DNA from 3 places in the Gordonia crocea genome. Region 3 is predicted to be linked to each of the others. Evidence: predicted binding sites of a transcription regulator. Region 3 holds the regulator's gene; each other region holds the start of a gene.

Region 1 (7,865 bases), 920 kb from region 3:
GCGGCACCGGGCGGGGGCGGCGCTGCTCGTCGAGGGCGACGAAGACGACCAGGCAGTCGCTGACTTCGCGGAACTCGCCGGTGCACGGGTCGGCCGAGGAGACGGTGCACATCAAATGCATGCTCGACGATCCGGTGTAGACGACGCGTGCGGCCACCTCCACCAGGTCGCCGGCCGAGACGTGCCGGGAGAACCGGACGTTGCCGACGTAGGCGGTGACGCAGTAGCCGCCCGACCACGCCGCAGCACAGGCGTAGGCGGCCTTGTCGATCCAGTTGAGCAGGCGCCCGCCGCGCACGGCTCCGCCCAGCGACGCGGTGTCGGTCGGGGCCGCGAGAAAGCGCAGCGTTATTTGTCCGTGGCCGTCAGTCATGTCGATCCTCCTCAGGGTGCAGGGCCTCCCCGGGTGGGAGTTCCAGCAATGATGCAGGGGGCCGTTGTCTCTCATCGATGCAGGTCGGGGCGGTGCGAAGTCCGTCATCTGGGCGAAATGTGGGTGTCATCGCGCCGAATCGTCGGGTCGCGACGATTCGGGGAGAAGCGGTGGGAAACGTGCCGCGACGCGGCCGGAGACGGAGGGGAGCCAGTGATGGGCGCAACAGTGCCGCCGGGTAGACTATCCAAACAGTACGGCCGTTATGTTTGTTCACCCGCGCGGTACAGACCGCGGGCGTACTAGGTTTGACTTAATGCAGGTCGGCGTCGCGAAACCCGCGCCCCGAACCTGACGCCAGACATCGCAGACACAACCTGCGCCCGATGCCGAGGAGGGCACCAGCCACATGGGCAAGATCAAGGTCGAGGGAACGGTCGTCGAGCTCGACGGCGACGAGATGACTCGAATCATCTGGCAGTTCATCAAAGAGCGGCTCATCCACCCCTATCTCGACGTCAACCTCGATTACTACGACCTGGGCATCGAGCACCGCGACGCGACGGACGACCAGGTCACCGTCGACGCCGCCCACGCCATCCAGAAGCACGGCGTCGGCGTGAAGTGTGCGACGATCACCCCCGACGAGGCCCGCGTTGAGGAGTTCGGCCTGAAGAAGATGTGGCGCTCGCCCAACGGGACGATCCGCAACATCCTCGGCGGCACCATCTTCCGTGCGCCCATCCTCATCTCGAACGTGCCCCGCCTGGTGCCGGGCTGGACCAAGCCGGTCGTCGTCGGCCGTCACGCCTTCGGCGACCAGTACCGCGCCACCGACTTCAAGGTGCCCGGCGCCGGCACCGTCACCATCACCTACACGCCCGACGACGGCTCCGAGCCGATCGAGCACGAGATCGTCAAGATCCCCGAAGAGGGCGGGGTCGTGATGGGTATGTACAACTTCAACAAGTCCATCGAGGACTTCGCGCGCGCCTCGTTCAACTACGGCCTGCAGCGCAACTACCCGGTGTACCTGTCGACCAAGAACACCATCCTCAAGGCATACGACGGTGCGTTCAAGGACATCTTCCAGCAGGTTTTCGACTCCGAGTTCAAGAGCGAATTCGATGCCGCCGGTCTGCACTACGAGCACCGCCTGATCGACGACATGGTGGCCTCCAGCCTGAAGTGGGAGGGCGGCTATGTCTGGGCGTGTAAGAACTACGACGGTGACGTGCAGTCCGACACCGTCGCGCAGGGCTACGGCTCGCTGGGCCTGATGACCTCCGTCCTGCTCACCCCGGACGGCAAGACCTGTGAGGCCGAGGCCGCCCACGGCACCGTGACCCGCCACTACCGGCAGCACCAGCAGGGCAAGCCGACGTCGACCAACCCGATCGCGTCGATCTTCGCCTGGACCCGTGGCCTCGACCATCGCGGCAAGCTCGACAACACCCCCGAGGTGCGCGAGTTCGCCAACACCCTCGAGGACGTCATCATCAAGTCCGTCGAGTCGGGCAAGATGACCAAGGACCTGGCCCTGCTCGTCGGCGGCGACCAGGCTTACCAGACCACCGAGGAGTTCCTCGCGACCCTCGACGAGAATCTGGCGAAGGCGCTCAAGGCCTGACCGCTGCCACCGGCTACCGTGGCCGGGTGAGCATTTCGGTAACGACGGTCAACGTCAACGGTATTCGCGCGGCGGCCAAGTCGCGTTCCGAGGAGAACCTCGGGATCCTTCCGTGGCTGGCCGAGCTTGATTCGGATGTCGTTGCGTTGCAAGAGATCCGGGCTTCGCTCGAGCAGGCCGAGGAAGCATTGGCGCCGGCCCTCGACGAGGGCTGGCACCTGAGCATGGCTGAGTCGACGGTGAAGGGCCACGCGGGCGTGGGGCTCTTGACCCGCGTAGCGCCCGCGGCGGTGCGCGTCGGGTTCGGCAGCGATGAGTTCGACGCACTGGGCCGCTACATCGAGGTGGACCTGCCCGATCTGGCCGGTGGGCTGACCGCCGGCAGTCTGTATCTGCCCAAGGGGGCGGTGGATCCGGACCAGACCTCCACCGCGACCGAGACCGACGCCCGTAAGTTCGCCGAGAAGAAACGCTTCCTCGACGAGTTCGGCACCTATCTGCGGGGCCTGCTGGCATCGGACCGCCACGCGGTCGTCGGCGGCGACTGGAACATTGCGCCCGCCGAGAACGACATCAAAGCGTTCAAGACCAACCGCCGCAGCCCCGGCTTCCTCCCGCACGAGCGCGAGTGGGTGGCCGGGTTGCTCGATGACGGCTGGGTCGACGTCACGCGCTCCCTCGTCGGTGATGTGCCCGGCCCCTACAGCTGGTGGTCGTGGCGGGGGAAATCCTTCGACAACGACGCCGGCTGGCGGATCGACTACCACCTGGTGACCCCGGGGTTGGCGGGTCGGGCGTCGACGTCCCATGTGCACCGGCCGGCCGCCTACAACCTGCGCTGGTCGGACCACAGCGCTGTTACCACCGTCTTCGAGTAGAGCAGCGGCCATCCCGGCTGGAGCTCAAGGGGTGTCAGAGGGTGGTGTAGCCGAGGCGGGTGCAGAGTCGGTTTTCGATGGGCGACAAGGGTGGGTCGGCGTCGCTGTCGCTGGTCGCGGCCTCGCTTGTGGGTTCTGGCTCGCTGCGGGTTCGGATGCGCGCGATGGTGTCGCGGGCCAGGTCGTCGGCGTGGTGGGTTTGGTTGATGCGGCTGGTGCCGGCTTGGCCGTTGTGGCAGCGCAGTCTCCAGGCGACGCGCCCGGTGTGGGGTCCGTGGCGTTGGTAGATCGTCTCCCATTGCAACGGCTTGTCTCCAACGGCTCGATTGTTCCTACCGGTGGTGGGGGTCAGTTTGTCGATATCGGTGGCTCCGCCTTTGGCCCAGTCGGGCAGATGATGCATTTCATTGAAAATGAACGGCACATCGGAGTCGGGATTGCTGTCGCCGCGGTCGCGGGCGAACAGGGCGCAGCGCTGGGCGAAGGTGGCGGCGCGCTTGGCCCGCCCGTGATAGAGGATTTCGCGGGTGTGGTCTTGAAACACGACCAGCTGCGGGTCGAAGTGCGCGGCTACCTCGATGAGTTCGCTGATCGGGATCAGGGTGCCGGTGGTGGTGATCGCGTGACCACAACCGGCCTTGAGATCGGCCACGCTCGCGGTGATGATCATTTGGCCGGGGATCTTTCTGGCCGGGCCCAGGCCGCCGTGACCGGTCACATAGTCGCACAGTGCTTCGAAGGCGTCGTGGTTGCGCTGTTCGGTATCGCGGTGATCACGCTGACGAGCCTCAGCGAGTTTCGGATCATCAGGATCATGGTCGCCGATCGACCCGTGCAGCCGCTCGGCGGGCTCATCGGCGGGATTGTTCATACCCGGTGCGGCCCAGTTCGCCAGGACCAACTCGAACTTGGCGCGCAGTGCGGGGGTGAGGTTGGCGGTCAGTTTCGACATCAACTGTTGATCCTGCGGCCCCAGGTGCAGCGAACGCTGGCGGCGCCGGTCTTTTTCATCCGACAAGGCCCCATCCGGATCCAGATAGGCCAACAATGCGATCCCGGCCTTGCGCAGCTCCTGCGGGGTCAACTCCCCGGCCATCGCAGCCAGATTGATCTCGGCCTGTTCGATCACGTCGGCGGCCAGGCGCCAGGGCAGGCGGCGCATAACATCACGGATCTCATCGACATGAGCCCCGCTGATCGCCCCATCAGCAATGGCGGTAGCGGTGGCCGGGAACCGCGGATCTAGAGTCTGCCCGGTCGGAGAGGTCAGCCGGGCGATCTTCTCCGCCCGCCGATAGCGCTTCTTGGCCTCGGGCCGTCCCAGCCGCAGGCCTTTGGCCAGCCAGGTCATCGGGTGGGTGAAGCCGTCGCGGGCGTAGGCGCAGCGGTCGTTGATTTCGGTGAACAATTGGGCGTCGATGGCTTCGGTGCGGCAGCGGGTGCGTTCGAGGGTGCGTGCCGCGGCCAACAGGTCGTCCTCGGTTTCGGCGGCCCAGACCGCGGTGGTCAGTCGGTGTTGGGCGGCCTCGATCAACGCCAGCAACTCCACCGGCGAATCCGGCAACACCGGGGTCGTATCGGTCATCGGATCCACCTCCTCTGAACTGCGTAAACACTCCAATTATCGAACTGGTGTTCAGTATACCCGCGATCTCTGACAGGCGCAGAAATTGTGCTCGGCAACCCCGCCGCGCGCCCCGTTCTGATGTTCGTCTCCTCGTCTGAAAGACTGGAGGCCATGACTGACGAGCGCACACAAGTACCCGCCCGACGTGCGCGGGTGCTGTCAGGAATCCAGCCGACCAGCGACTCCTTCCACCTCGGCAACTACCTGGGCGCGGTGAAGCAGTGGGTGGCGCTGCAGGATGATTTCGACGACGCCTTCTACTTCATCCCCGACATGCACGCGATCACCGTTCCCACTGATCCGGCAGCCCTGCGGGATCGGACTCGGCGCAGCGTTGCCCAGTTGTTGGCACTCGGCGTCGACCCGGCCAAGTCGACGATCTATGTGCAGTCGCACGTTCCCGAGATCGCCCAGCTGACGTGGGTGCTGTCCTGCATCACGGGCTTCGGCGAGGCCAGCCGCATGACGCAGTTCAAGGACAAGGCGGCCAGGCAGGGGACCGAGGGGGCCGCCGTCGGCCTCTTCACCTATCCCATCCTGATGGCGGCCGACATCCTTGCCTTCCAGGTCGATTCGGTACCGGTCGGCGAGGACCAGCGCCAGCACCTCGAACTGACCCGGGACCTGGCCAACCGGTTCAACACCCGCTTCGGCGAGACCTTCACCGTGCCCGACGCGTACATCGTCAAAGAGTTCGCGAAGATCTACGACCTGCAGAACCCGACGGCGAAGATGAGCAAGTCCGCCGACTCCGACGCCGGGCTCATCAACCTGCTCGACGAGCCGAAGCGCTCGGCGAAGAAGATCCGGTCGGCCGTCACCGACAGCGATTCCGTCGTCGCTTTCGACCGGGAGAACAAGCCCGGCGTCTCAAACCTGCTGACCATCCAGTCGGCGCTGACCGGCCGGTCGATCGACGAGCTGGTCGCCTCGTACGAGGGAAAGCAGTACGGCCACCTCAAGGTCGAGACCGCCGAGGTGCTCAGCGACTTCGTCACCCCGCTGCGCGGCAAGGTCGACGAACTGCTCGCCGACACGGACCATCTCGATGCCATCCTCGCGGCCGGTGCGCACAAGGCCCGGGCCATCGCCGCGACGACCCTGAGCGACGTCTACGACAAGGTCGGGTTCCTCGCGCCCGCGTCGTCGTAGCGTCTGCGACGATTGGCCCATGGCTTCGCTACCCCCACCGATCGCCGTCGTCGTCGACACGGTCGTGGCCGTCGTGCGCGGCATCGTCGACCGGGTGTCCGCGCTCATCACGGCCATCACCGAGGGGTTTGCCGCGCTGCGCGAGCGATATCCCCGTTTGGACCGCGTCGTCGCGACACAGGAGCGCCACGACGAGCACTATGGCGGTGCCTTCGCCGCGGCGATGAGTTTCCGCACGGTGATGGCGCTGGTCCCCGTGTTGATGGTGGCGTTTGCCGTCGCCGGTTTCATCCTGTCACGCCAGCCCGAGTTGCTCGACGACATCCGTCGCACGATCGTCGACGCCGCGCCGGGCGGTTTGGGCGAGACCCTCGCCAAAGCGATGGATTCGGCGATCCGTTCGCGGTCGACGGTCGGTACGCTCGGCCTGCTCTTCGCCGCCTGGACTGGGATCAATTGGATGTCGGGTGCGCGGCAGGCGATGACCGCGATTTGGGGCGGCAACGTCGACCGCAACCCCGTGTTGTCGAAGGTCTTCGATCTCGGCCAGTTCGCCCTGCTCGGACTCTGGTTCGCGGTGGCGTTGGTATTGAGCCTGGCCGGGTCGTCGAGACTGGCCGATCGAGTCCTGGTGTGGCTCAACCTGGATTGGTCGCCGGTGGCCGTCAGTCTGTTCCAACTGCTGGCGCCACTCGTCTCGATCCTCATCACCTGGCCGCTGCTGACCGTGGTGCTGGCCAAGGTCCCCCTGGTCAACCTCCCGCTGCGCAACGCGTGGAAGGCCGGTCTGCTGGCGGCCGTCGCTTTCGAGGTGCTCAAGGTGGTGGCCGGGATGATCATCGGCGCCACCAGCCGCGGGCCGGCCGGGGCGGCGTTCGGATCGATCATCACCGTGATGATGTTCATCAACATCGTCGCCCGGATCATGTTTTATGCGACGGCGTGGTGTGCCACCGATCCGATCAACGAGCAGTACCTCCTCGACGGCGATGAATCCGAAGAGGAGGACGCCACCGTCGACGAAGACGAGCGGGTGTAGGGCCCAGTCGACGAGATTGAGGGCCCAGTCGGCGGGGATGAGGGCCCAGTCGGCGGTCAGCGCTGCTTGGACAGGGTGCGGATCCCCGCGTAGCCCAGACCACCGACGACGATCGCCGCGATCAGGCCGAGGACCAGGCTGTTGTCGAAGATCCCCGGGTGGGAGTCCGCCACCGCCGGCGCGGGACCCGCAACGGGGGTGCGGCGCGGCGTCGATGAGGCCGGCGTCGACGAGGGGGCCGCGTCGTTCTGGTCGTCGGACTGCTTGGCGTTGAGGCTGCCGATGGATGCGCCGGAGGGCGCCCGGCCGCCCCAGGCGAAGAGGTCCTTGGCCTGGGTCCAGTACGACGACGTCTCGGTCGAGAGCCCGTACAGCTGGACGATCAGCACGTCGCGAGAACCGGCGCGCGCGGCGCCCACGTAGGTCTTCAATGCATCGTCGGTGTATCCGGTCTTGCCGCCGAGCATCCCGGGGTAGCCCTCGACCAGCAGATTGTTGCTGGTGAACATGTCATAGGCCGGATGGTCCTTGTCGCCGGGGATCTCCGGGCGCGCCGGGTAGCCGGGGAAGCGGTACTGGCGCTTGCCGATGATCTCGCGGAAGGTGGCGTTGCGCATCGCCGCTCGGAAAATCAGCGCGAGATCGTAGGCGGACACCGACATCCCCGGCGCGTCCAGCCCCGACGGTGAGGCGGCGCGGGTGTCGAGCGCCCCCAGTTCCCTCGCCCGGTCGTTCATCTTGCTCAGTGCCGCGTCGACCCCGCCGATTTGACGGGCCACCACCATGGCGCAATCGTTGCCCGACACCATCAGCAGACCGGTGAGCATGTCCCGGTTGGTGTAGCGCCCGCGCGGACCGGTACCGCAGGAGTCGCCTTCGGTCTCGTACTCGGCCTTCTGCACGGTGACCGACTCATTCAGGTCCAACTCGTCCAGCGCGACGAGGGCGAGCAGCACCTTGATCGTCGACGCGGGGCGGTAGCGGCCGTGGGGATCCTTCGCCGCCAGGATATCGCCGGTGCCCATGTCGGCGACGAGCCACGACGCGGAGGTCAGTTTGGCCGGCGGGTGGCCCATGCCATCGGCGACGATCACCCCGCACGACGACAGACGCGGACCGCCGATCGGCGGTATCTGCACGGGCAACGGTCGGGGAGTGGTCGCACC
Region 2 (7,865 bases), 590 kb from region 3:
GTTTAGAAACGATTCAAGTCGGGCTACTTTGCGCGGTCGTTGAACGCGTACAGCCGCGAGGGGAGCCCGTGTAACCGGTGCGGCGGGTTGATCGTTCGCGAGCAGTTCATGAACCGCAGTTCGTTCTACTGTCCGGCGTGCCAGAAGCCACCGCGCAGGAGCGCAGCCAGACGGGGATGAGGAGTCTCTCAAGGCGTGAGTCTTCTCGTTGGGGCGTCGAGCGACCGGCGGGCACGACTACGCCGGCCAGTCGTCCGGGTACTCGTCAGCGACGTCCCGGTGGTCTTGGTAGAGCTGCTTGCGCCTGCGGCGAGAGAGCCTGTCCCCAAACACCATTCCGTTGATGTGGTCGGTCTCGTGTTGCAGGCATCGGCCCAGGGTGCCGCCGGCGGTGATCTCGACCGGATCGCCGTACTGGTCTTGCCCGCGGCAGATTGAGAACTCGGGTCGCGCGAGTTCGGCGTAGGCGCCCGGCAGTGACAGGCATCCCTCGTCGAGCTCGACGAGGATTCTGCCCTGTCCTTGATCCACCTGGATGACCGGATTGCAGACGACCCCGGTGCGCCTCACGCCGGTCTCGTCGGTGCAGTCGTAGACGAACACCGCAAGATCTGTGCCGATCTGCGCCGCGGCGAGGCCCGCTCCGTTGGCGGCGGTGTTCGTCGCAAACATATCGGCCAGCAGATCCTGAAGGTCGCTCCCGAAATCGGCAACCTGCCGCGCCGGGGAGTGCAGCACAGGGTCTCCCCAACGAGAAATGGGGCGAGGCGCACCGAGGCGCAGGAGTTCGGCTACAGGCACGTGTTCATGGTGCGCTGCGGTCGGGTTTGCGTCAAACGTCCGGATCGTCCGCGAGCAGTTCTTGAACCGGAGGTCGTTCTACTGTCCGACGCGCTGGCGGTCACCCGTTCCGAAGGCGCTGGGAGGCTTGCCGGTCCAGCGGGTGAACGATCTGCTGAATGCCTCTGAGCTGGTGTAGCCCAGGCGAACCGCAGTCTCGGACACAGTGAGGTTCAAGACGCCCAGCATGTCGATCGCCAGGGTGCAGCGGGTCTCTTCTTGCAGCTTGCGGAAGCTGCTTCCCTCGTCGGTGAGTCGTCGGCGCAGAGTCCGGCCGTCCATGTTCAGTTTCGCGGCAATCGCGCCCGCGGTGGGTGCGTCATGGATCTCCTGCACGAGGATGGCTCGGATCTTGGCGGCCAGCGGACCGCGCTCGAGTCGATGCTGCAAGAGGTCCAGGCATTGCTGCTCGCACATCGCAGCGGTCGCCGGATCCGGCATCGCCATCGGCTCGCCGAGAAGGTCGAGTGGAAAGGTCAGTTCGGTAACCGGACGGTCCGCGACGATCCGCACCTCTCGTACCGGATCGTGCGCGAGGTCCGTCAGCATCTCGGTGATGCCGTCGACCAAGAGCGCTGTGCGGTCGGCCGGAAGCGCCAGCTCCAGTCGGGTTTCGCCAAGGCGGTCGACCAGTTGCGGGCTCAAGCATCGCAAGACGATCACACCGAAGATGATGACGATGTCGCGCTCGAGCAGAAAGTTGCGAACGTCCGCAGGAAGGTCGGTGTGGCCGAACGTTATCCGCCCGGTCGTCGACGTGAGGCTGGCCGTGATGTCGATGAAGCGATTACCGACTTGCGCGGTCCGTAGTGCGATTTGAAGTGCCTCACCCGCGGTGGAACTGCTGAGCATAGCGGGGGCGGGTGCGGTTGAGACGGATAGGCGATTTCGACTCAAGGCGGGTTGTGGGATTCGCACCCTTCTCTCGCATCACACAACAGACGAACATATGTACTAAGCTAGGTGGCACACCGCGTTGGTAGGAGGGGTCAATTGAACACCGTTGAGCTTGCCGATCTGGCCGTCCTGCTGGCCGACGATCTGGCCCCCGCGGCGACCGAATCCGGGGGCGGATTGGGGTCGCTGTTGGCGTCGGCGGAACCGATCGCCGACGACGCCGACCTGCTGGCCGTCATGGTGGCCGGGTTTCGGCTGTCGACGATCGGGGACTATCTCATGGCTGCTGCCGCATCTCGCCCGCGAGGTGCGCGACGGGGACCTGTCCCTCGAGCACGCCGACGCCGTGATCCGCGGTATCGCCCACGTCGACTCCCGCATGGAAGTCGAGGGGTTCGAGGCTGTCAAGGGCAGCGTGGCGACGACCCTGCTGGCTCATGCCCGGATGGATTCGCCGGCCCAAGTGGCGGCCAAGGCCAGGGAACTGGCCCACGGATTGGCGTCGAACCATCCGCCCGCGGTGCCGGCCGCCAACAACCACGACCTCAACGAGGCGTCGGTGACCGTCACCGACGAAGGGCGCGTCGCACTCTCGGCAGATCTGGATCAGGTGTCCGGGGAAAAGGTTCTCGTTGCGCTGGACGCCTTGTCCCGACCGATTTCCGCACCCGACGGGAGCCGCGACCCGCTCGCGGTCTCGTCGGCTGGCCGACGGGTTGGTGGAGATGGTCGAGGCTTACCTCTCCCGACCCGACCGGCCCACGTCGAGTGGGATCGTCCCTCACATCAACCTCACGGTGCCGCTGCCTGTCTTGGTGCCCGACAGTCCGGCCGCCCTGGTGGAGGGCCCAGAGAGCCCGGACGCCGTGGCTCGCCTGGGGTTCACCGGCGCCGTCTCACCCCAAGCCGCTCGCGAATTGTGCTGCGGGGACAACGAGTTGGCCGCGATTGTGATGGCCGACGGGGTGCCGCTGTCGATCAGTGCCAACCAGCGCCTGGCCACCGGGCCGGTGAGGGCAGCCCTCAACGCCCGAGACCACGGCTGCCAGTTTCCCGGCTGCGGCCGGCCCACCTCGTGGGCGCATGCGTATCACATCAAAGAGTGGGCCGAGGGTGGCGAAACGGTGTTGGAGAACCTGTGCCTGTTGTGCGCCTTCCACCACCACACCGCCGTGCACGCCCAAGGCTGGCAGGTCCGCATCGGATCCGATGGCCACCCCTGGTTCCAAGCTCCTGAAGGAGGTGAGTGGATGCCCTGCCACCACCGACGCAGCACAGGCCTGACCTTGGCAGCCTGACAGCTCTGTCCATCCATCCGCAGCAGCCGTCCATTCACAACAGCGCAGCACTTTCGGCCTACGGGTCTCACCTGTCCTTTGAGACTCTTGTCCTTTGAGAACTTCATATGGCGACGGCCGGCCTCGGCTGACACTTCGACCTCCGTTGATACTCCGACGGTGGCGGACTGCGACGGTGGTGAAAACTCCGGCGGTGTTGAATGGAGTCATGACAGAACTCTGGGTACAGCGCACCGGATCGCGCCGCTACGTCGGCCAGAGCTCGCGCGGGGCGAGCGTGCAGATCGGGTCGGAGGACGTCGAGGGGGTCTTTACCCCCGGTGAACTGTTGAAGATCGCGTTGGCAGCGTGCAGCGGAATGTCCTCCGACGTCACGCTGGCCCGTCGGCTCGGTGACGACTACGACGCGACGGTGCGCGTGAGCGGTGCCGCCGACCGAGAGACGGAGACCTACCCCGTCCTCGACGAGGTGCTCGAAATCGACCTGTCCGAGTTGGATCCGGAGGCCGCGCAACGCCTGCTGGTCGTGGTCGAGCGCGCGATCGACCGGGTCTGCACTGTCGGGCGGACCCTCAAGGCCGGTACCCAGGTCAACCTGACCATCGAGACGGACTGATTGCCGCGTGTCCGCCGAACGGTTGAGCGCCTTCGTCCACGGCCATGTCCAGGGCGTGGGTTTCCGCTGGTCGACGCGGTCGAGGGCGTTGGAGCTGGGCCTGGTCGGCTACGCCGCCAATCTCGCCGACGGACGGGTCCACGTGGTGGCCGAAGGGCCGCGCGAGGACCTCGACGCACTGTTGGGATTCCTGCACGGACCCGACACCCCGGGCCGCGTCGACACCGTCGTCGAAAGATTCGAGCAGGCGCGTGGCGACTTGCGCGGATTTGTCGAGCGTTGAGTAGGTAGTCTGTACCGTCGTGCATCTGAAATCCCTCACCCTTAAGGGCTTCAAGTCGTTTGCGTCGGCCACGACGCTGCGATTCGAGCCCGGGATCACCGCCGTGGTGGGCCCCAACGGGTCGGGGAAGTCCAACGTCGTCGACGCCCTCGCCTGGGTGATGGGCGAGCAGGGTGCCAAGACGCTGCGCGGCGGCAAGATGGAAGACGTCATCTTCGCCGGCACCTCCGGCCGCCCGCCGCTGGGCCGTGCCGAGGTGACCCTCACGATCGACAACTCCGACGGCGCGCTGCCGATCGAGTACTCCGAGGTGTCGATCACCCGGCGCATGTTCCGCGACGGTGCCGGCGAATACGAGATCAACGGCGAGTCCTGCCGCCTCATGGACGTGCAGGAACTGCTCAGCGACTCCGGCATCGGCCGCGAGATGCACGTCATCGTCGGGCAGGGGCGCCTGGCCGCCATCCTCGAATCCCGCCCGGAGGACCGGCGCTCCTTCATCGAAGAGGCCGCCGGCGTCCTCAAGCACCGCAAGCGCAAAGAAAAGGCGGTCCGCAAGCTCGACTCGATGCAGGCCAACCTCGCCCGGCTGAGCGACCTCACCAGCGAACTGCGCCGCCAGCTCAAGCCGCTGGGCCGCCAGGCCGAGGTGGCGCGGCGGGCCGCGACGGTACAGGCCGACCTGCGCGACGCCCGGCTGCGATTGGCCGCCGACGACCTGGTGCACCGCCGGGCCGAGATGGCCGAGCAGTCGCAACTCGAGGACACCATCCGCCGCCAGCAGACCGAGGTCGCCGCCGCCCTCGACGCCGCCACCGCCCAACTCGCCGCCCGCGAGTCCCAGCTGGCCGAGATCGAGCCGGCCGCCCAGACCGCGAGCCAGGGCTGGTTCCGGCTGTCCGCGCTGGCCGAGCGCGTGGACGCCACCATCCGCGTCGCGGCCGAGCGCAGCCGCCACCTGGCCACCCCGACGACGGTCGCCACCGGCCCCGACCCCGACGAGCTCGACGCCCAGGCGCAGCGCGCCGCCGAGCAGGAGGCACAGCTCGCCACCCAGGTCGAGCAGGCCGGGGTCGCGCTCGAAACGGTCAAGACCGGCCTCTCCGCCGCCGAGGAGCAGGCCGCCGCCGTCGAACGCGCCCACGCCGCCGCCATCGCCGCCGTCGCCGACCGTCGCGAGGGACTGGCCCGCCTGGAGGGCGAGGTCGCGAACCTGACCACCCGCGCCGACTCGGTCGACGCCGAGACCGCGCGCCTGACCGCGGCGATCGAGGCCGCCGCCCAGCGTGCGGAGAAGGCGCAGACCGAGATGGACGCCGTCTCGGCCTCGGTGGCCGAGATGGAAACCGCCGAGCAGGGACTCGACGAGCACCATGAGCGCTGGACCGCCGCGGCCACCGCCGCCGACGAGCGGGTCGATCTGCTGCGTGCGCAGGAGCGCGAGGCCGAGCAGAAGATCGCGTCACTGACCGCCCGCATCGAGGCGCTGGCCGTCGGGTTGGAGCGCAACGACGGCGGGGCGTGGCTGCTCGAGCATGCCGAGGAGGGCCTGCTCGCCCCGGTGTCTGATCTCCTCACCGTCGACGCCGGGTTCGAGACCGCGGTGGCCGGTGCGCTCGGACCGGCCGTCGACGCCATTGCAACGGTCGACGCGCTGGCAGCTGCCCAAGCACTCACCGCCCTGAAGGCGGGCGACGGGGGCCGGGCCGCCCTGCTCGTCGGGGGACTGCGCCCGCTGCCCGAACCGGGCGGGGCGACACTGCCCGCCGGTGCGCGCTGGGCCCGTGCGGTGATCGCCTGCCCGCCGTCGATCCGCGGCGCCGTCGACGCGCTGCTCGACGGCGTGGTCGTGCTGAGCACCGGCCTCGACGATGCGCCGGCGGTCGCGAGCCGCCTGGTGGCCGACCACCCGGAGCTGACCGTGGTCACCGCCGACGGCGATCGGATCGGCGCGGCCACCGTCGAGGGCGGCTCGTCGCGCCGCACGTCGAGCCTCGAAGTGCAGTCGGCGATCGACGCGGCGACGGCCGAACTCGCCAAGGCCAACCGCACCGCCGAGGAACTGGGCGCCGCCCTTTCGGGTGCGTTGACCGAACAGTCCGATCGCCGGGAGGCCGCCGACGAGGCGCTGGCCGCGCTGCACGAATCGGATTCCTCGCTGGGAGCGGCCTACGAGCACCTGGCCCGACTGGGACAGGACATCCGGGCGGCGAAGGACGAGGCGGACCGGCTGACCCGGCAGCGCCAACTCGCCGAGACCGGCCACGCCGAAACCGTCGAGAAGCTGGCCGCCCTGTCCGAGCGGCTGCGCCTCGCGCGGGAGGAACCGACCGACGACGGTCCGGCCGCCGGCGTCGACGACGACAAGAGGTCGCAGGCCGCCCAGGCGGTCGCCGCCGCGCGCACCGCCGAGGTCGAGGCCCGACTCGCCCTGCGCACCGCCGAAGAGCGGTTGGCCTCGGTGCGCGGCCGCGCCGACAGCCTGCGGCGCTCGGCCCGCCAGGAGCGCGAATCCCGGGAACGGGCCCGTCGCGCCGATGCGACCCGTCGGCACGCGGCGTCGGTGGCCGCCGCCGTCGCCGAGTCGGGGGAGCGCGTCGCGGCCCGGTTGGCGCAGGCCGTGGAGCGCGCCCAGGCCGCCCGCGACCACCTCGAATCCGTCCGGGCACAGCAGACCGCCGGCGCCGCCGAACTGAAGACCCAGGTCGGCCAGCTGACCGCGCAACTCGACGGGCTGCGCGACGCCGTGCACCGCGACGAGATGGCCAAGGCGCAGGCCGCGATGCGCATCGAGCAGCTCGAGGAACAGATCGCCGAGCAGTTCGCGGTCAACCCCGAAGACCTGATCGCCGAATACGGCCCGGACGTCCCGATGCCGCCGTCGGCGCTGGAGATCGCCGAGTACGAGGACGCGAAGGCGCGCGGCGAGCTCGTCGTCGCCCCGGCCCCGATGCCCTATGACCGCGCCACCCAGGAACGCCGGGCCAAGCAGGCGCAGAAAGACCTCAACACCCTGGGCAAGGTGAACCCGCTGGCGCTCGAGGAGTTCGCGGCGCTGGAGGAGCGCTACAACTTCCTCTCCGCCCAGCTCGAGGACGTCAAGGCCGCCCGTGCCGACCTGCTGCAGGTCGTCGACGACGTCGACGCCCGCATCCTCGAGGTGTTCACGCAGGCCTATGCCGACGTCGAGCGCGAGTTCTCCGGGGTGTTCGGCCGGTTGTTCCCCGGCGGCGAGGGACGCCTGGTGCTCACCGACCCGTCGGACATGCTGACCACCGGCGTCGAGGTCGAGGCCCGCCCGCCCGGCAAGAAGGTCAAGCGGCTCTCCCTGCTGTCGGGCGGCGAGAAGTCGTTGACCGCGGTCGCGATGCTGGTCGCGATCTTCCGTGCGCGCCCGTCCCCGTTCTATGTGATGGACGAGGTCGAGGCCGCCCTCGACGACACCAACCTGCAGCGGCTCATCGGGTTGTTCGAGGAGCTGCGCGAACGGTCGCAGCTGATCGTCATCACCCACCAGAAACCTACGATGGAAGTGGCCGACGCCCTCTACGGCGTCAGCATGCGCGGCGACGGCATCACCCAGGTGATCTCGCAGCGGATGCGCGGACAGAACCTCGTCGGCGCACAAACCACCACCGCAACGGCCGACGCGGCCGAATAGGGAGCAGTCTTGGAAACTCCGATCATCATCGGAATCGTTGTCGTCGTCGTGCTGGTGGCGGTCCTGGCCCTCGGCCTGGTCCTGGCGCGCCGCCGCCGGGTGTCGCTCGGGTCGTCGACCGACAAGGCCGTCGAATCCGCGCGGGAGGGCGGCTACCAGACCCAGGCCGGTTTCAGCTTCGGCCAGGGCGGCACGGCAACCCTGGAACCGGAAACCCTGGAACCGGCGCCGGTGGAGCCGGACCGGGCTGATACGACCGAGGCGGTCCAG
Region 3 (7,865 bases):
CTCGTGCAGTCGGGGACGCAGGCGCTCCACCGGCGCCTGGCGGAGGTCGACCCGGCCGCGGCACGGATCATCCTCGACACCGACGGGCGCCGGATCGTGCGCGCGCTCGAGGTCGTCGAGCTGACCGGCCGGCCGTTCGCCGCCTCCCAACCGACCATCGGCGACCCCCGCTGGGGCGCGGTGATCGTCGGGGTGGACCGCGACACCGAACTCCTCGACGAGCGGATCGCCGCCCGGACCGACCAGATGTTTGCCGCCGGACTCGTCGACGAAGTCGGCGGCCTGCTCGATGCGGGCCTGCGCGAGGGGCAGACGGCGATTCGGGCCATCGGCTACGCGCAGGTCGTGGCCCATCTCGATGGCGAGTACGACCTCGCACACGCACGGGAACTGACCTTCGTGGGCACGCGCCGCTATGTCCGGCGCCAGCGCTCGTGGTTCCGCCGCGACCCGCGGATCCGCTGGTTCGACGGCGGTTCGGCGGACCTCGTCGACGAGGTCACCGCCCACTGGGCGGCTGCCGGGGCGCCGGTAGACTGACCTGGTGACCAGTGCGACGTCGCAACCGCGGGCTTTCTGGAAGGGCCACGGGACGCAGAACGACTTCATCATCGTCGACGATCCGGGAGCGTTGCTGCCCCTGGAACCGGCGACGGTGGCCGCGCTGTGCGACCGCCAGCGCGGGATCGGTGCCGACGGATTGTTGCGCGTCGCCCGTGCCGGGACGCTCGTCGACGCCGGTGTGCTCACCGGGCTGGGCGAGGGGATCGCGGCGGACGACCTGTTCATGGACTACCGCAATGCCGACGGCTCGATCGCCGAGATGTGCGGCAACGGGGTCCGCGTCTTCGCCCACTACTGCCGGGTCGCCGGCCTGGTCGACACCGACGAATTCGTGGTCGGGTCCCGCGCGGGCGCGCGACCGGTCCGGATCCACTCGATCAGCGACACCGATGCCGACGTCAGCGTGGCGATGGGCCCGGCCCGGCGCGGGGTCACCTCCTCGGCGACGATCGACGGCCGGGTGTACCGGGGCCTCGCGGTCGACCTGGGTAATCCGCACCTCGCCTGTGTGGTGCCCGGCCTCACCCACGGAGAGCTCGGGGCCATCGACTTTTCCGGTGGCGTTCAATTCGACGCCGGAGTCTTCCCCGAGGGCGTCAACGTGGAACTGCTGACCGAACCCGTCGACGACGGCGCCGCCCTGATCGCATCGATGCGGGTCATCGAGCGCGGCGTGGGTGAAACGCGCAGTTGTGGGACCGGTCTGGTCGCCTCGGCGAGCGCGCTGCTGGCGTCGGTGGGCCGCGACGAGGGGCTGCTGCGGATCACGGTTCCCGGCGGTCGGGTCGAGGTGGCCATCGCCGACGGCGGCCGGTCCTCGACGCTGCGCGGGCCGTCCCGGCTCGTCGCGCGGGGCGAATTGTTCGACGGGGCGCTGCGCTGAGCCTCGTCGGGCCGGCCCGAAAACCCAGGTGCGCCCGTCGGGGCGCCGGTGCGATCATTGAAGGCCTATGACTGAACACGAATCCCGATCGGCCGCCCCGACCACCGGCGAACTGGCACTCGACGACCGCGCATCCCTGCAGCGCGTGGCGGGGCTGTCCACCGAGCTCACCGACGTCACCGAGGTCGAGTACCGCCAGCTACGCCTCGAACGCGTGGTGTTGGTCGGCGTCTGGACGTCGGGGACGGCCGCACAGGCACAGGCGAATATGGCGGAGTTGGCGGCGCTGGCCGAAACGGCGGGGTCGCAGGTCCTCGACGCCGTGATCCAGCGGCGCAGCAGCCCCGACGCGGCGACCTACATCGGTTCGGGTAAGGCCGGCGAACTCCACGACTTGGTCGTCGCGACGGGCGCCGACACCGTGATCGCCGACGGCGAGCTGACACCGGCGCAGTTGACCGCGCTGGAGAAGATCGTGAAGGTCAAGGTCATCGACCGGACCGCGCTGATTCTGGACATCTTCGCCCAACACGCCACCAGCCGTGAGGGCAAGGCGCAGGTGTCGCTGGCCCAGATGGAATACATGCTGCCGCGCCTGCGTGGTTGGGGTGAGTCGATGTCGCGCCAGGCCGGTGGACGCGCCGGCAGCAATGGCGGCGTCGGCCTGCGCGGCCCGGGTGAGACGAAGATCGAGACCGACCGCCGCCGGATCCGGGAGCGGATGGCCAAGCTGCGGCGCGAGATCCGCGCGATGAAGACCGCGCGGACGGTGAAACGCCTCGAGCGCCACCGCAGCGGTGTCCCGACGATCACCGTCGTCGGATACACCAACGCCGGGAAGTCGAGCCTGGTCAACGCGATGACCGGATCGGGTGTCCTGGTGCAGAACGCCTTGTTCGCGACGCTGGACCCGACGACACGCCGCGCGCGCCTGGACGACGGTCGCGAGGTGGTCTTCACCGACACGGTCGGATTCGTCCGCCACCTGCCGACCCAACTCGTCGAGGCCTTCCGGTCGACCTTGGAGGAGGTCGCCGACGCCGACCTGCTGATCCACGTGGTCGACGGGGCCGAGGCATTCCCGCTCGACCAGGTCGCCGCGGTACGCACCGTGTTGGCCGAGGTACTCGAGGAGAGTGGTGACGGTGCCGCCGCGCCACCGGAGCTGTTGGTGGTCAACAAGATCGACGCGATGGACGGTCTGGCGCGCGCGGAACTGGCGGCAGCGCTGCCGGGGGCGATCTTCATCTCCGCCCGAACCGGGGAAGGCCTCGACGGGCTCTTCAACCGGGTCCGCGACGAGGTGGGCCGCCACGACGTCGAGATCTTCGTCGATGTGCCGTTCGACCGTGGCGACGTCGTCTCGCGGATCCATGCCGACGGCGAAGTCCGATCGACCGAGCATCACGCCACGGGGACGAAAATGAGGATCCGCGTGCCCGCCGCGCTCGCCGGGGAACTCGAGGAGTTCACCCGGACCGGCGGCTGAGGGGTCGTCAGATCCGGCGCATCACCGTCACGACCTTGCCGAGGATGACGGCGCGGTCGCCGGGGATCGGCTCGAACAGCGGGTTGTGCGGCATCAGCCACACGTGGTCGGCGTCGCGCTTGAACGTCTTCACGGTGGCTTCGCCGTCGATCATCGCGGCGACGATGTCGCCGTTGTCGGCGACGTTCTGCTGCCGGACCACCACCCAGTCGCCGTCACAGATCGCGGCGTCGATCATTGATTCGCCGATGACGCGCAACAGGAAGTGGGTGCCGTCCCCGACGAGTTCGCGGGGGAGTGGGAAGACGTCTTCGACGGCCTCCTCGGCGAGGATGGGGCCGCCCGCGGCGATCTGTCCGAGGACCGGCACGTACGTCGGTGCGGGCATCCCGTCGGTCCCGGCCGCGGCGCCTCCGGGCGGCGGCTGGTTCTTGTCCGGCGCGACGTTCACCGCGCGTGGTCGGTGGGGGTCGCGCTTGAGGAGGCCCTTGGTCTCCAGGGTGCGCAACTGGTAGGCCACCGATGAGGTCGACACCAGGCCGACGGCGTCGCCGATCTCGCGGATGCTCGGCGGGTAGCCGCGCTCACGGACCGACTTGCGGATGACTTCCAGCACGTCGCGCTGGCGCTGGGTCAGGGTTGCCTCGACGGCCGCCGGTGAGTCGGTCAGGCCGGCCTGCGGCTTCTTCTTGGCCATGGTTTCTCCTGTTCTCGGTTGAGCCCCACGGTAGCGAAACAAACCGACAGTTTCAAACATTTGTTCGACGTGTCGCGAGACTTTGTCAGACGGGCGTGGTAGAACTTCGAACATCAGTGCATCGAACGTACGAACGAGGAGATCGAAGATGAGCGCATCGGTGATGTACCGCCCGGGCCACCCGCACCACGCCGTTCCGACGTCGCGGCCGATCGCCGCGGCGGGCCATCGGCAGCGTGTGGTCCAGCCGCACCGCGGGCCCGCCCGGTCGGAGGGCCGGGCGCTGCGTGGGCCGCGCGACACGCGGCTGCCCGCACCCCGCCCGGGCCGGGGCAGCGAGTGCACCGGACCGGCCCATGGCCGTCCGCGGGTCGCACGGCCGGCGCCGGACAGCCGGGTGTTCGCCCGGCGCAAGGCCGCCGCGGCCATCCTGGTGGGCGCCGCGCTGGCCGGGCTGGTGTGGCTGTTCGCCATCGTCGGCGGAAACTACGAGGCGGCGTCGGCGCCGGCTCCGGTCGCCACGTCGGTTGTGCATGTTCGCGGCGGCGAGACGCTGACGGCAGTCGCGGCCCGGATCGCACCCGACATGCCGCGACAAGCAGTGGTGAACCAGCTGCGGGCGCTCAATTCGATGACCTCGCCGACGTTGACCGTGGGCCAGGCACTGGTCGTCCCGGTGTACCGCTGATCGGCGTTCGCCGGTGAGGGGCGCACCGGTATTGTTGGGGACATGCATTGCCCCTTCTGCAAGCACGAAGACACCAAGGTCGTGGATTCGCGCCTTGCCGACGAGGGGCAGGCGATCCGCCGCCGCCGTTCCTGTGTCGAGTGTGGCCGCCGGTTCACCACGGTGGAGTCGGCCGTGTTAGCCGTCGTCAAGCGCAACGGGGTGACCGAGCCGTTCAGCCGCGAGAAGGTCATGAAGGGGGTTCGTCGGGCCTGCCAGGGGCGGCAGGTCGACGAGGACGCCCTCGCCCAGTTGGCTGCGCAGGTGGAGGACGCGGTCCGTTCCTCGGGGTCGGCGGAGATACCCAGTCACGAGGTGGGATTGGCCATCCTCGGGCCGCTGCGCGATCTCGACGAGGTGGCCTACCTGCGCTTCGCCTCGGTCTACCGGTCCTTCGAGTCGCTCGACGACTTCCAGCGCGAGATCGACCTGCTGCAGGCCCATCGCGCCTGATTCCGTCAGGTGAAGGCGTCGAATGCCTTGAGCACTCGCTTTTCGGACACCGGATGGGCGGTGCCGAGCCGTTGGGCGAACAATCCGACGCGCAACTCTTCAACCATCCACTGGGCGTAGTCGTTGAACGGTTCGCGGCGGTGTTCGGGCAGCTGGTGGAGCCGTTGGTTCCACCGTTCGATGACGCGGTCGACGGCGGCGAGGGCGTCCCGGTCGCGGGCCGCACCGGTGTCGAGTGATTCGAGTCGGATGATCGCCGCCCGAAGGTAGCGGGGGACCTCGGCGAGGCGGTCGATCGGAGTGCTGCCGATGAAGCCGTCGAAGACGAGGTTGGCCAGCTGTTCGGCGACATCGTCGGCCGCCAGCGTTCCGGTGCGCGAGTCAATGGCCGCGTGGACCTCGGGGACCAGCGCAAACACGTCCAATGCCGCGAAGAAGGCGGTCGGCGCCCGGTCGGTGATCTGCGGGGCGAGGTCCGCGCGCAACGCGGCGAAGGCCGACGGGGTGCGCAGTGCGGATGCGCGGGCGGTGGGTACGGAGTCACGGATGGCGCGGCGGGTGCAGTCGGCCAACAGGGCGTCGAGGTCGGGGTAGGGGTGCTGACTCAGGGCCAGCCGTTGCGCCGGGTTCAACGAGGACGCCGTCTTCCTCGACAAGGCCGGGGTCGACGCGGCGAGCAGCGTGATGACGGCCGGCACCATGGCCGCGTCGCGGGCGGGGGCGGTCGGGAAAAGAGCGGATGCGACGGTCGTCGCGTCGACGGGCGAGAGGCCCGGGTACCGGGTCACCCGCTGCCCGGCGATGTCGGCGGAGACCGACTCCTCGAGATCCCCGAAAGTCTCGGCCGTCCACGTCGAGGCGGTGACCCGATCCGGCGCGGTGCGCGCGCCGGGCGCCTCCTCGTCGCGTTGCAACCGGGCCAGCGAGCGGCTGGTGGCGACGATGTCGCCGCGCTCGTCGACGAGGGCGAAGTTCATTTGGAGGTGGTCGTCGATGCGCGCGAGGTTGAACGTGTCCGGGGTGATCGTCGTCCGCGTCAGGGCCGACAACTCCCGCGCCACGCCGGTGAGCAACGGCTCACTGCGCGGCTTGAGGCGGGCGAGCACCGCTGCGGCGAATTGCGGTGAGGGGGAGGCGAGTCGGCGGATCTGTTTGGGCAGCGTCTTGATGAGGGCGGCCACGAGCTCTTCGCGCATTCCCGGGACCGTCCAGTCGAATCCGGCCGGGCGCACGTGGTCGACGAGGTCGCGCGGGATCTCGACGGTGACGCCGTCGTCGGGGTCCCCGGGGGCGAACTTGTATCTCAGCCGCAGGCGCAACTCGCCCTGTGCCCAGGTTCCCGGATAGTCGGCCTCGGAGACCGGGCTGTGTGCGACGACGTCTTCGGCCCGCAGGTCCAACAGGTCCGGTTCGGTGCGCGCGGCCTGCTTCCACCAGGCGTCGAAATGCTGGGCCGAGACGACGTCGGCCGGGATCCGGGCGTCGTAGAAGGCGAAGAGCTGATCGGCGCTGATGACCAGATCGCGCCGGCGTGCCCGGCTCTCCACCTCCGCCGCATCGTCGAGCAACGCGCGGTTGCGGGCGAAGAAGGCGTGCCGCGTCCGCCAGTCGCCGTCGACGAGGGCGTGGCGGAGGAACAACTCGCGGCACAGCGGCGGGTCGATCTTGGTGTAGGTCACCCGGCGCGACGCGGCGAGCGTGACGCCGAACAGGGTGACGCGCTCGTAAGCCAGGGTCGTCCCCTGCCGCGACGACCAGTGCGGCTCGCTGTAGGAGCGCTTGCAGAGATCGCCGGCGAGGCGCTCGGCCCACGCCGGGTCGATACGCGCCACGGTGCTGGCATAGGTGCGCGAGGTCTCGATGAGTTCGGCCGCCATGAGGAAGGCGGGCGGTTTCTTTGCCAGCGGTGACGACGGGAAGATCATCAGCGAGGTGTTCCGCGCGCCGAGGTATTCCTTGGAGTCGGGCTTGCGTGCGGCGATGTTGGACAAGAGCCCGGCCAGGATCGCCTGGTGGACCGCGTCGGGGTCGCGGTCCCCGGAGCGCTGGACGCCCCAGCCGAGGTCCTTCACCGTTCGCTCGAGCTGTCGGTGCAGGTCGCGCCACTCGCGGATACGGGTCCAGTGGAGGAACTCCCGTTCGCATTGGCGGCGGAATTGGTTGCCCGACAGCGCCTTTCTCGACTCCGCGAGGTAGTCCCACAGGTTCAGCAACGAGAGGAAGTCGGAGCCGGGCTCGTCGAATCGACGGTGGGCCTCGTCGGCGGCCTCCCGCTTGTCGGCCGGACGCAGCCGGACATCGGGGATCGACAGCGCCGATGCGACCACGAGAACGTCGGCGACGCAGCCGAATTCGTGTGCGGCGACGAGCATCCGGGCGGGTCGGGGATCGATGGGCAGCCGGGCCAACGAGCGGCCGACGGCGGTCAGCTTGGGGGCACGGTCGGGTCGGACGGTGATCGCGCCGAGTTCGCCCAGCTCGGCCAGACCGTCGGCGATCGCGCGGCTCGACGGCGGTGAGACGAAACCGAAGTCGGCGATGTCGCCCAGCCGCAGCGACACCATCGAGAGAATGACCCCGGCCAGGTTCGAGCGGAGGATCTCCGGATCGGTGTAGGGCGGGCGCGCCTCGAAATCCTCCTCGTCGTAGAGGCGCAGGCACACGCCGGCCGCGACACGTCCGCAGCGTCCGGCACGCTGGCGCGCACTGGCCTGGGACACGGGCTCGACCGGAAGGCGGGTGACCTTCGTGCGCGGCGAGTAGCGGGAGATTCGCGCCGTACCGGTGTCGACCACGTACCGGATGCCCGGAACGGTGAGGGAGGTCTCGGCGACGTTGGTGGCCAACACGATTCGGCGCCCGTTTGACGGGGTGAAGACGCGGCGCTGCTCGGCGATGGACAGCCGGGCGTAGAGCGGGACGATCTCGGCGCCGTGCGACTCCCGGTGGGCGAGTGCCTTGGCCGTCTCCCTGATGTCGCGCTCGGTGGGCAGGAAGACCAGGATGTCGCCGGTGGCCCCCGCCCAGAGCTCGCTGACCGCGGAGTCGATGG

What was found. Region 3 encodes LexA, which represses DNA repair genes until DNA is damaged. Its sites were predicted from a motif close to CGAACANNTGTTCG; they were not measured.
Region 1: nbrcactino_RS06650 (DUF222 domain-containing protein) is a predicted target of LexA. The motif match lies at 4,507-4,520, and genes of this name have one in related genera.
Region 2: nbrcactino_RS18155 (HNH endonuclease signature motif containing protein) is a predicted target of LexA. The motif match lies at 2,341-2,354, and genes of this name have one in related genera.

Annotation. Positions count from the first base shown of each region.
Region 1 is NZ_BJOU01000001.1:1,400,316-1,408,180, forward strand. It holds gene nbrcactino_RS06635 (acyl-CoA thioesterase) at 1-373, opposite strand, end outside; gene nbrcactino_RS06640 (NADP-dependent isocitrate dehydrogenase) at 783-2,003, shown strand; gene nbrcactino_RS06645 (exodeoxyribonuclease III) at 2,030-2,881, shown strand; gene nbrcactino_RS06650 (DUF222 domain-containing protein) at 2,916-4,466, opposite strand; gene trpS (tryptophan--tRNA ligase) at 4,620-5,660, shown strand; gene nbrcactino_RS06660 (YhjD/YihY/BrkB family envelope integrity protein) at 5,680-6,699, shown strand; gene nbrcactino_RS06665 (D-alanyl-D-alanine carboxypeptidase family protein) at 6,756-7,865, opposite strand, start outside.
Region 2 is NZ_BJOU01000001.1:1,725,819-1,733,683, forward strand. It holds partial or broken gene nbrcactino_RS08125 (zinc finger domain-containing protein) at 16-180, shown strand; gene def (peptide deformylase) at 238-801, opposite strand; gene nbrcactino_RS08135 (helix-turn-helix domain-containing protein) at 880-1,692, opposite strand; gene nbrcactino_RS18350 (hypothetical protein) at 2,173-2,307, opposite strand; gene nbrcactino_RS18155 (HNH endonuclease signature motif containing protein) at 2,463-3,035, shown strand; gene nbrcactino_RS08145 (OsmC family protein) at 3,244-3,651, shown strand; gene nbrcactino_RS08150 (acylphosphatase) at 3,659-3,934, shown strand; gene smc (chromosome segregation protein SMC) at 3,954-7,595, shown strand; gene ftsY (signal recognition particle-docking protein FtsY) at 7,605-7,865, shown strand, end outside.
Region 3 is NZ_BJOU01000001.1:2,318,156-2,326,020, reverse strand. It holds gene miaA (tRNA (adenosine(37)-N6)-dimethylallyltransferase MiaA) at 1-540, shown strand, start outside; gene dapF (diaminopimelate epimerase) at 545-1,447, shown strand; gene hflX (GTPase HflX) at 1,515-2,936, shown strand; gene lexA (transcriptional repressor LexA) at 2,944-3,633, opposite strand; gene nbrcactino_RS18195 (LysM peptidoglycan-binding domain-containing protein) at 3,782-4,321, shown strand; gene nrdR (transcriptional regulator NrdR) at 4,364-4,813, shown strand; gene hrpA (ATP-dependent RNA helicase HrpA) at 4,819-7,865, opposite strand, start outside.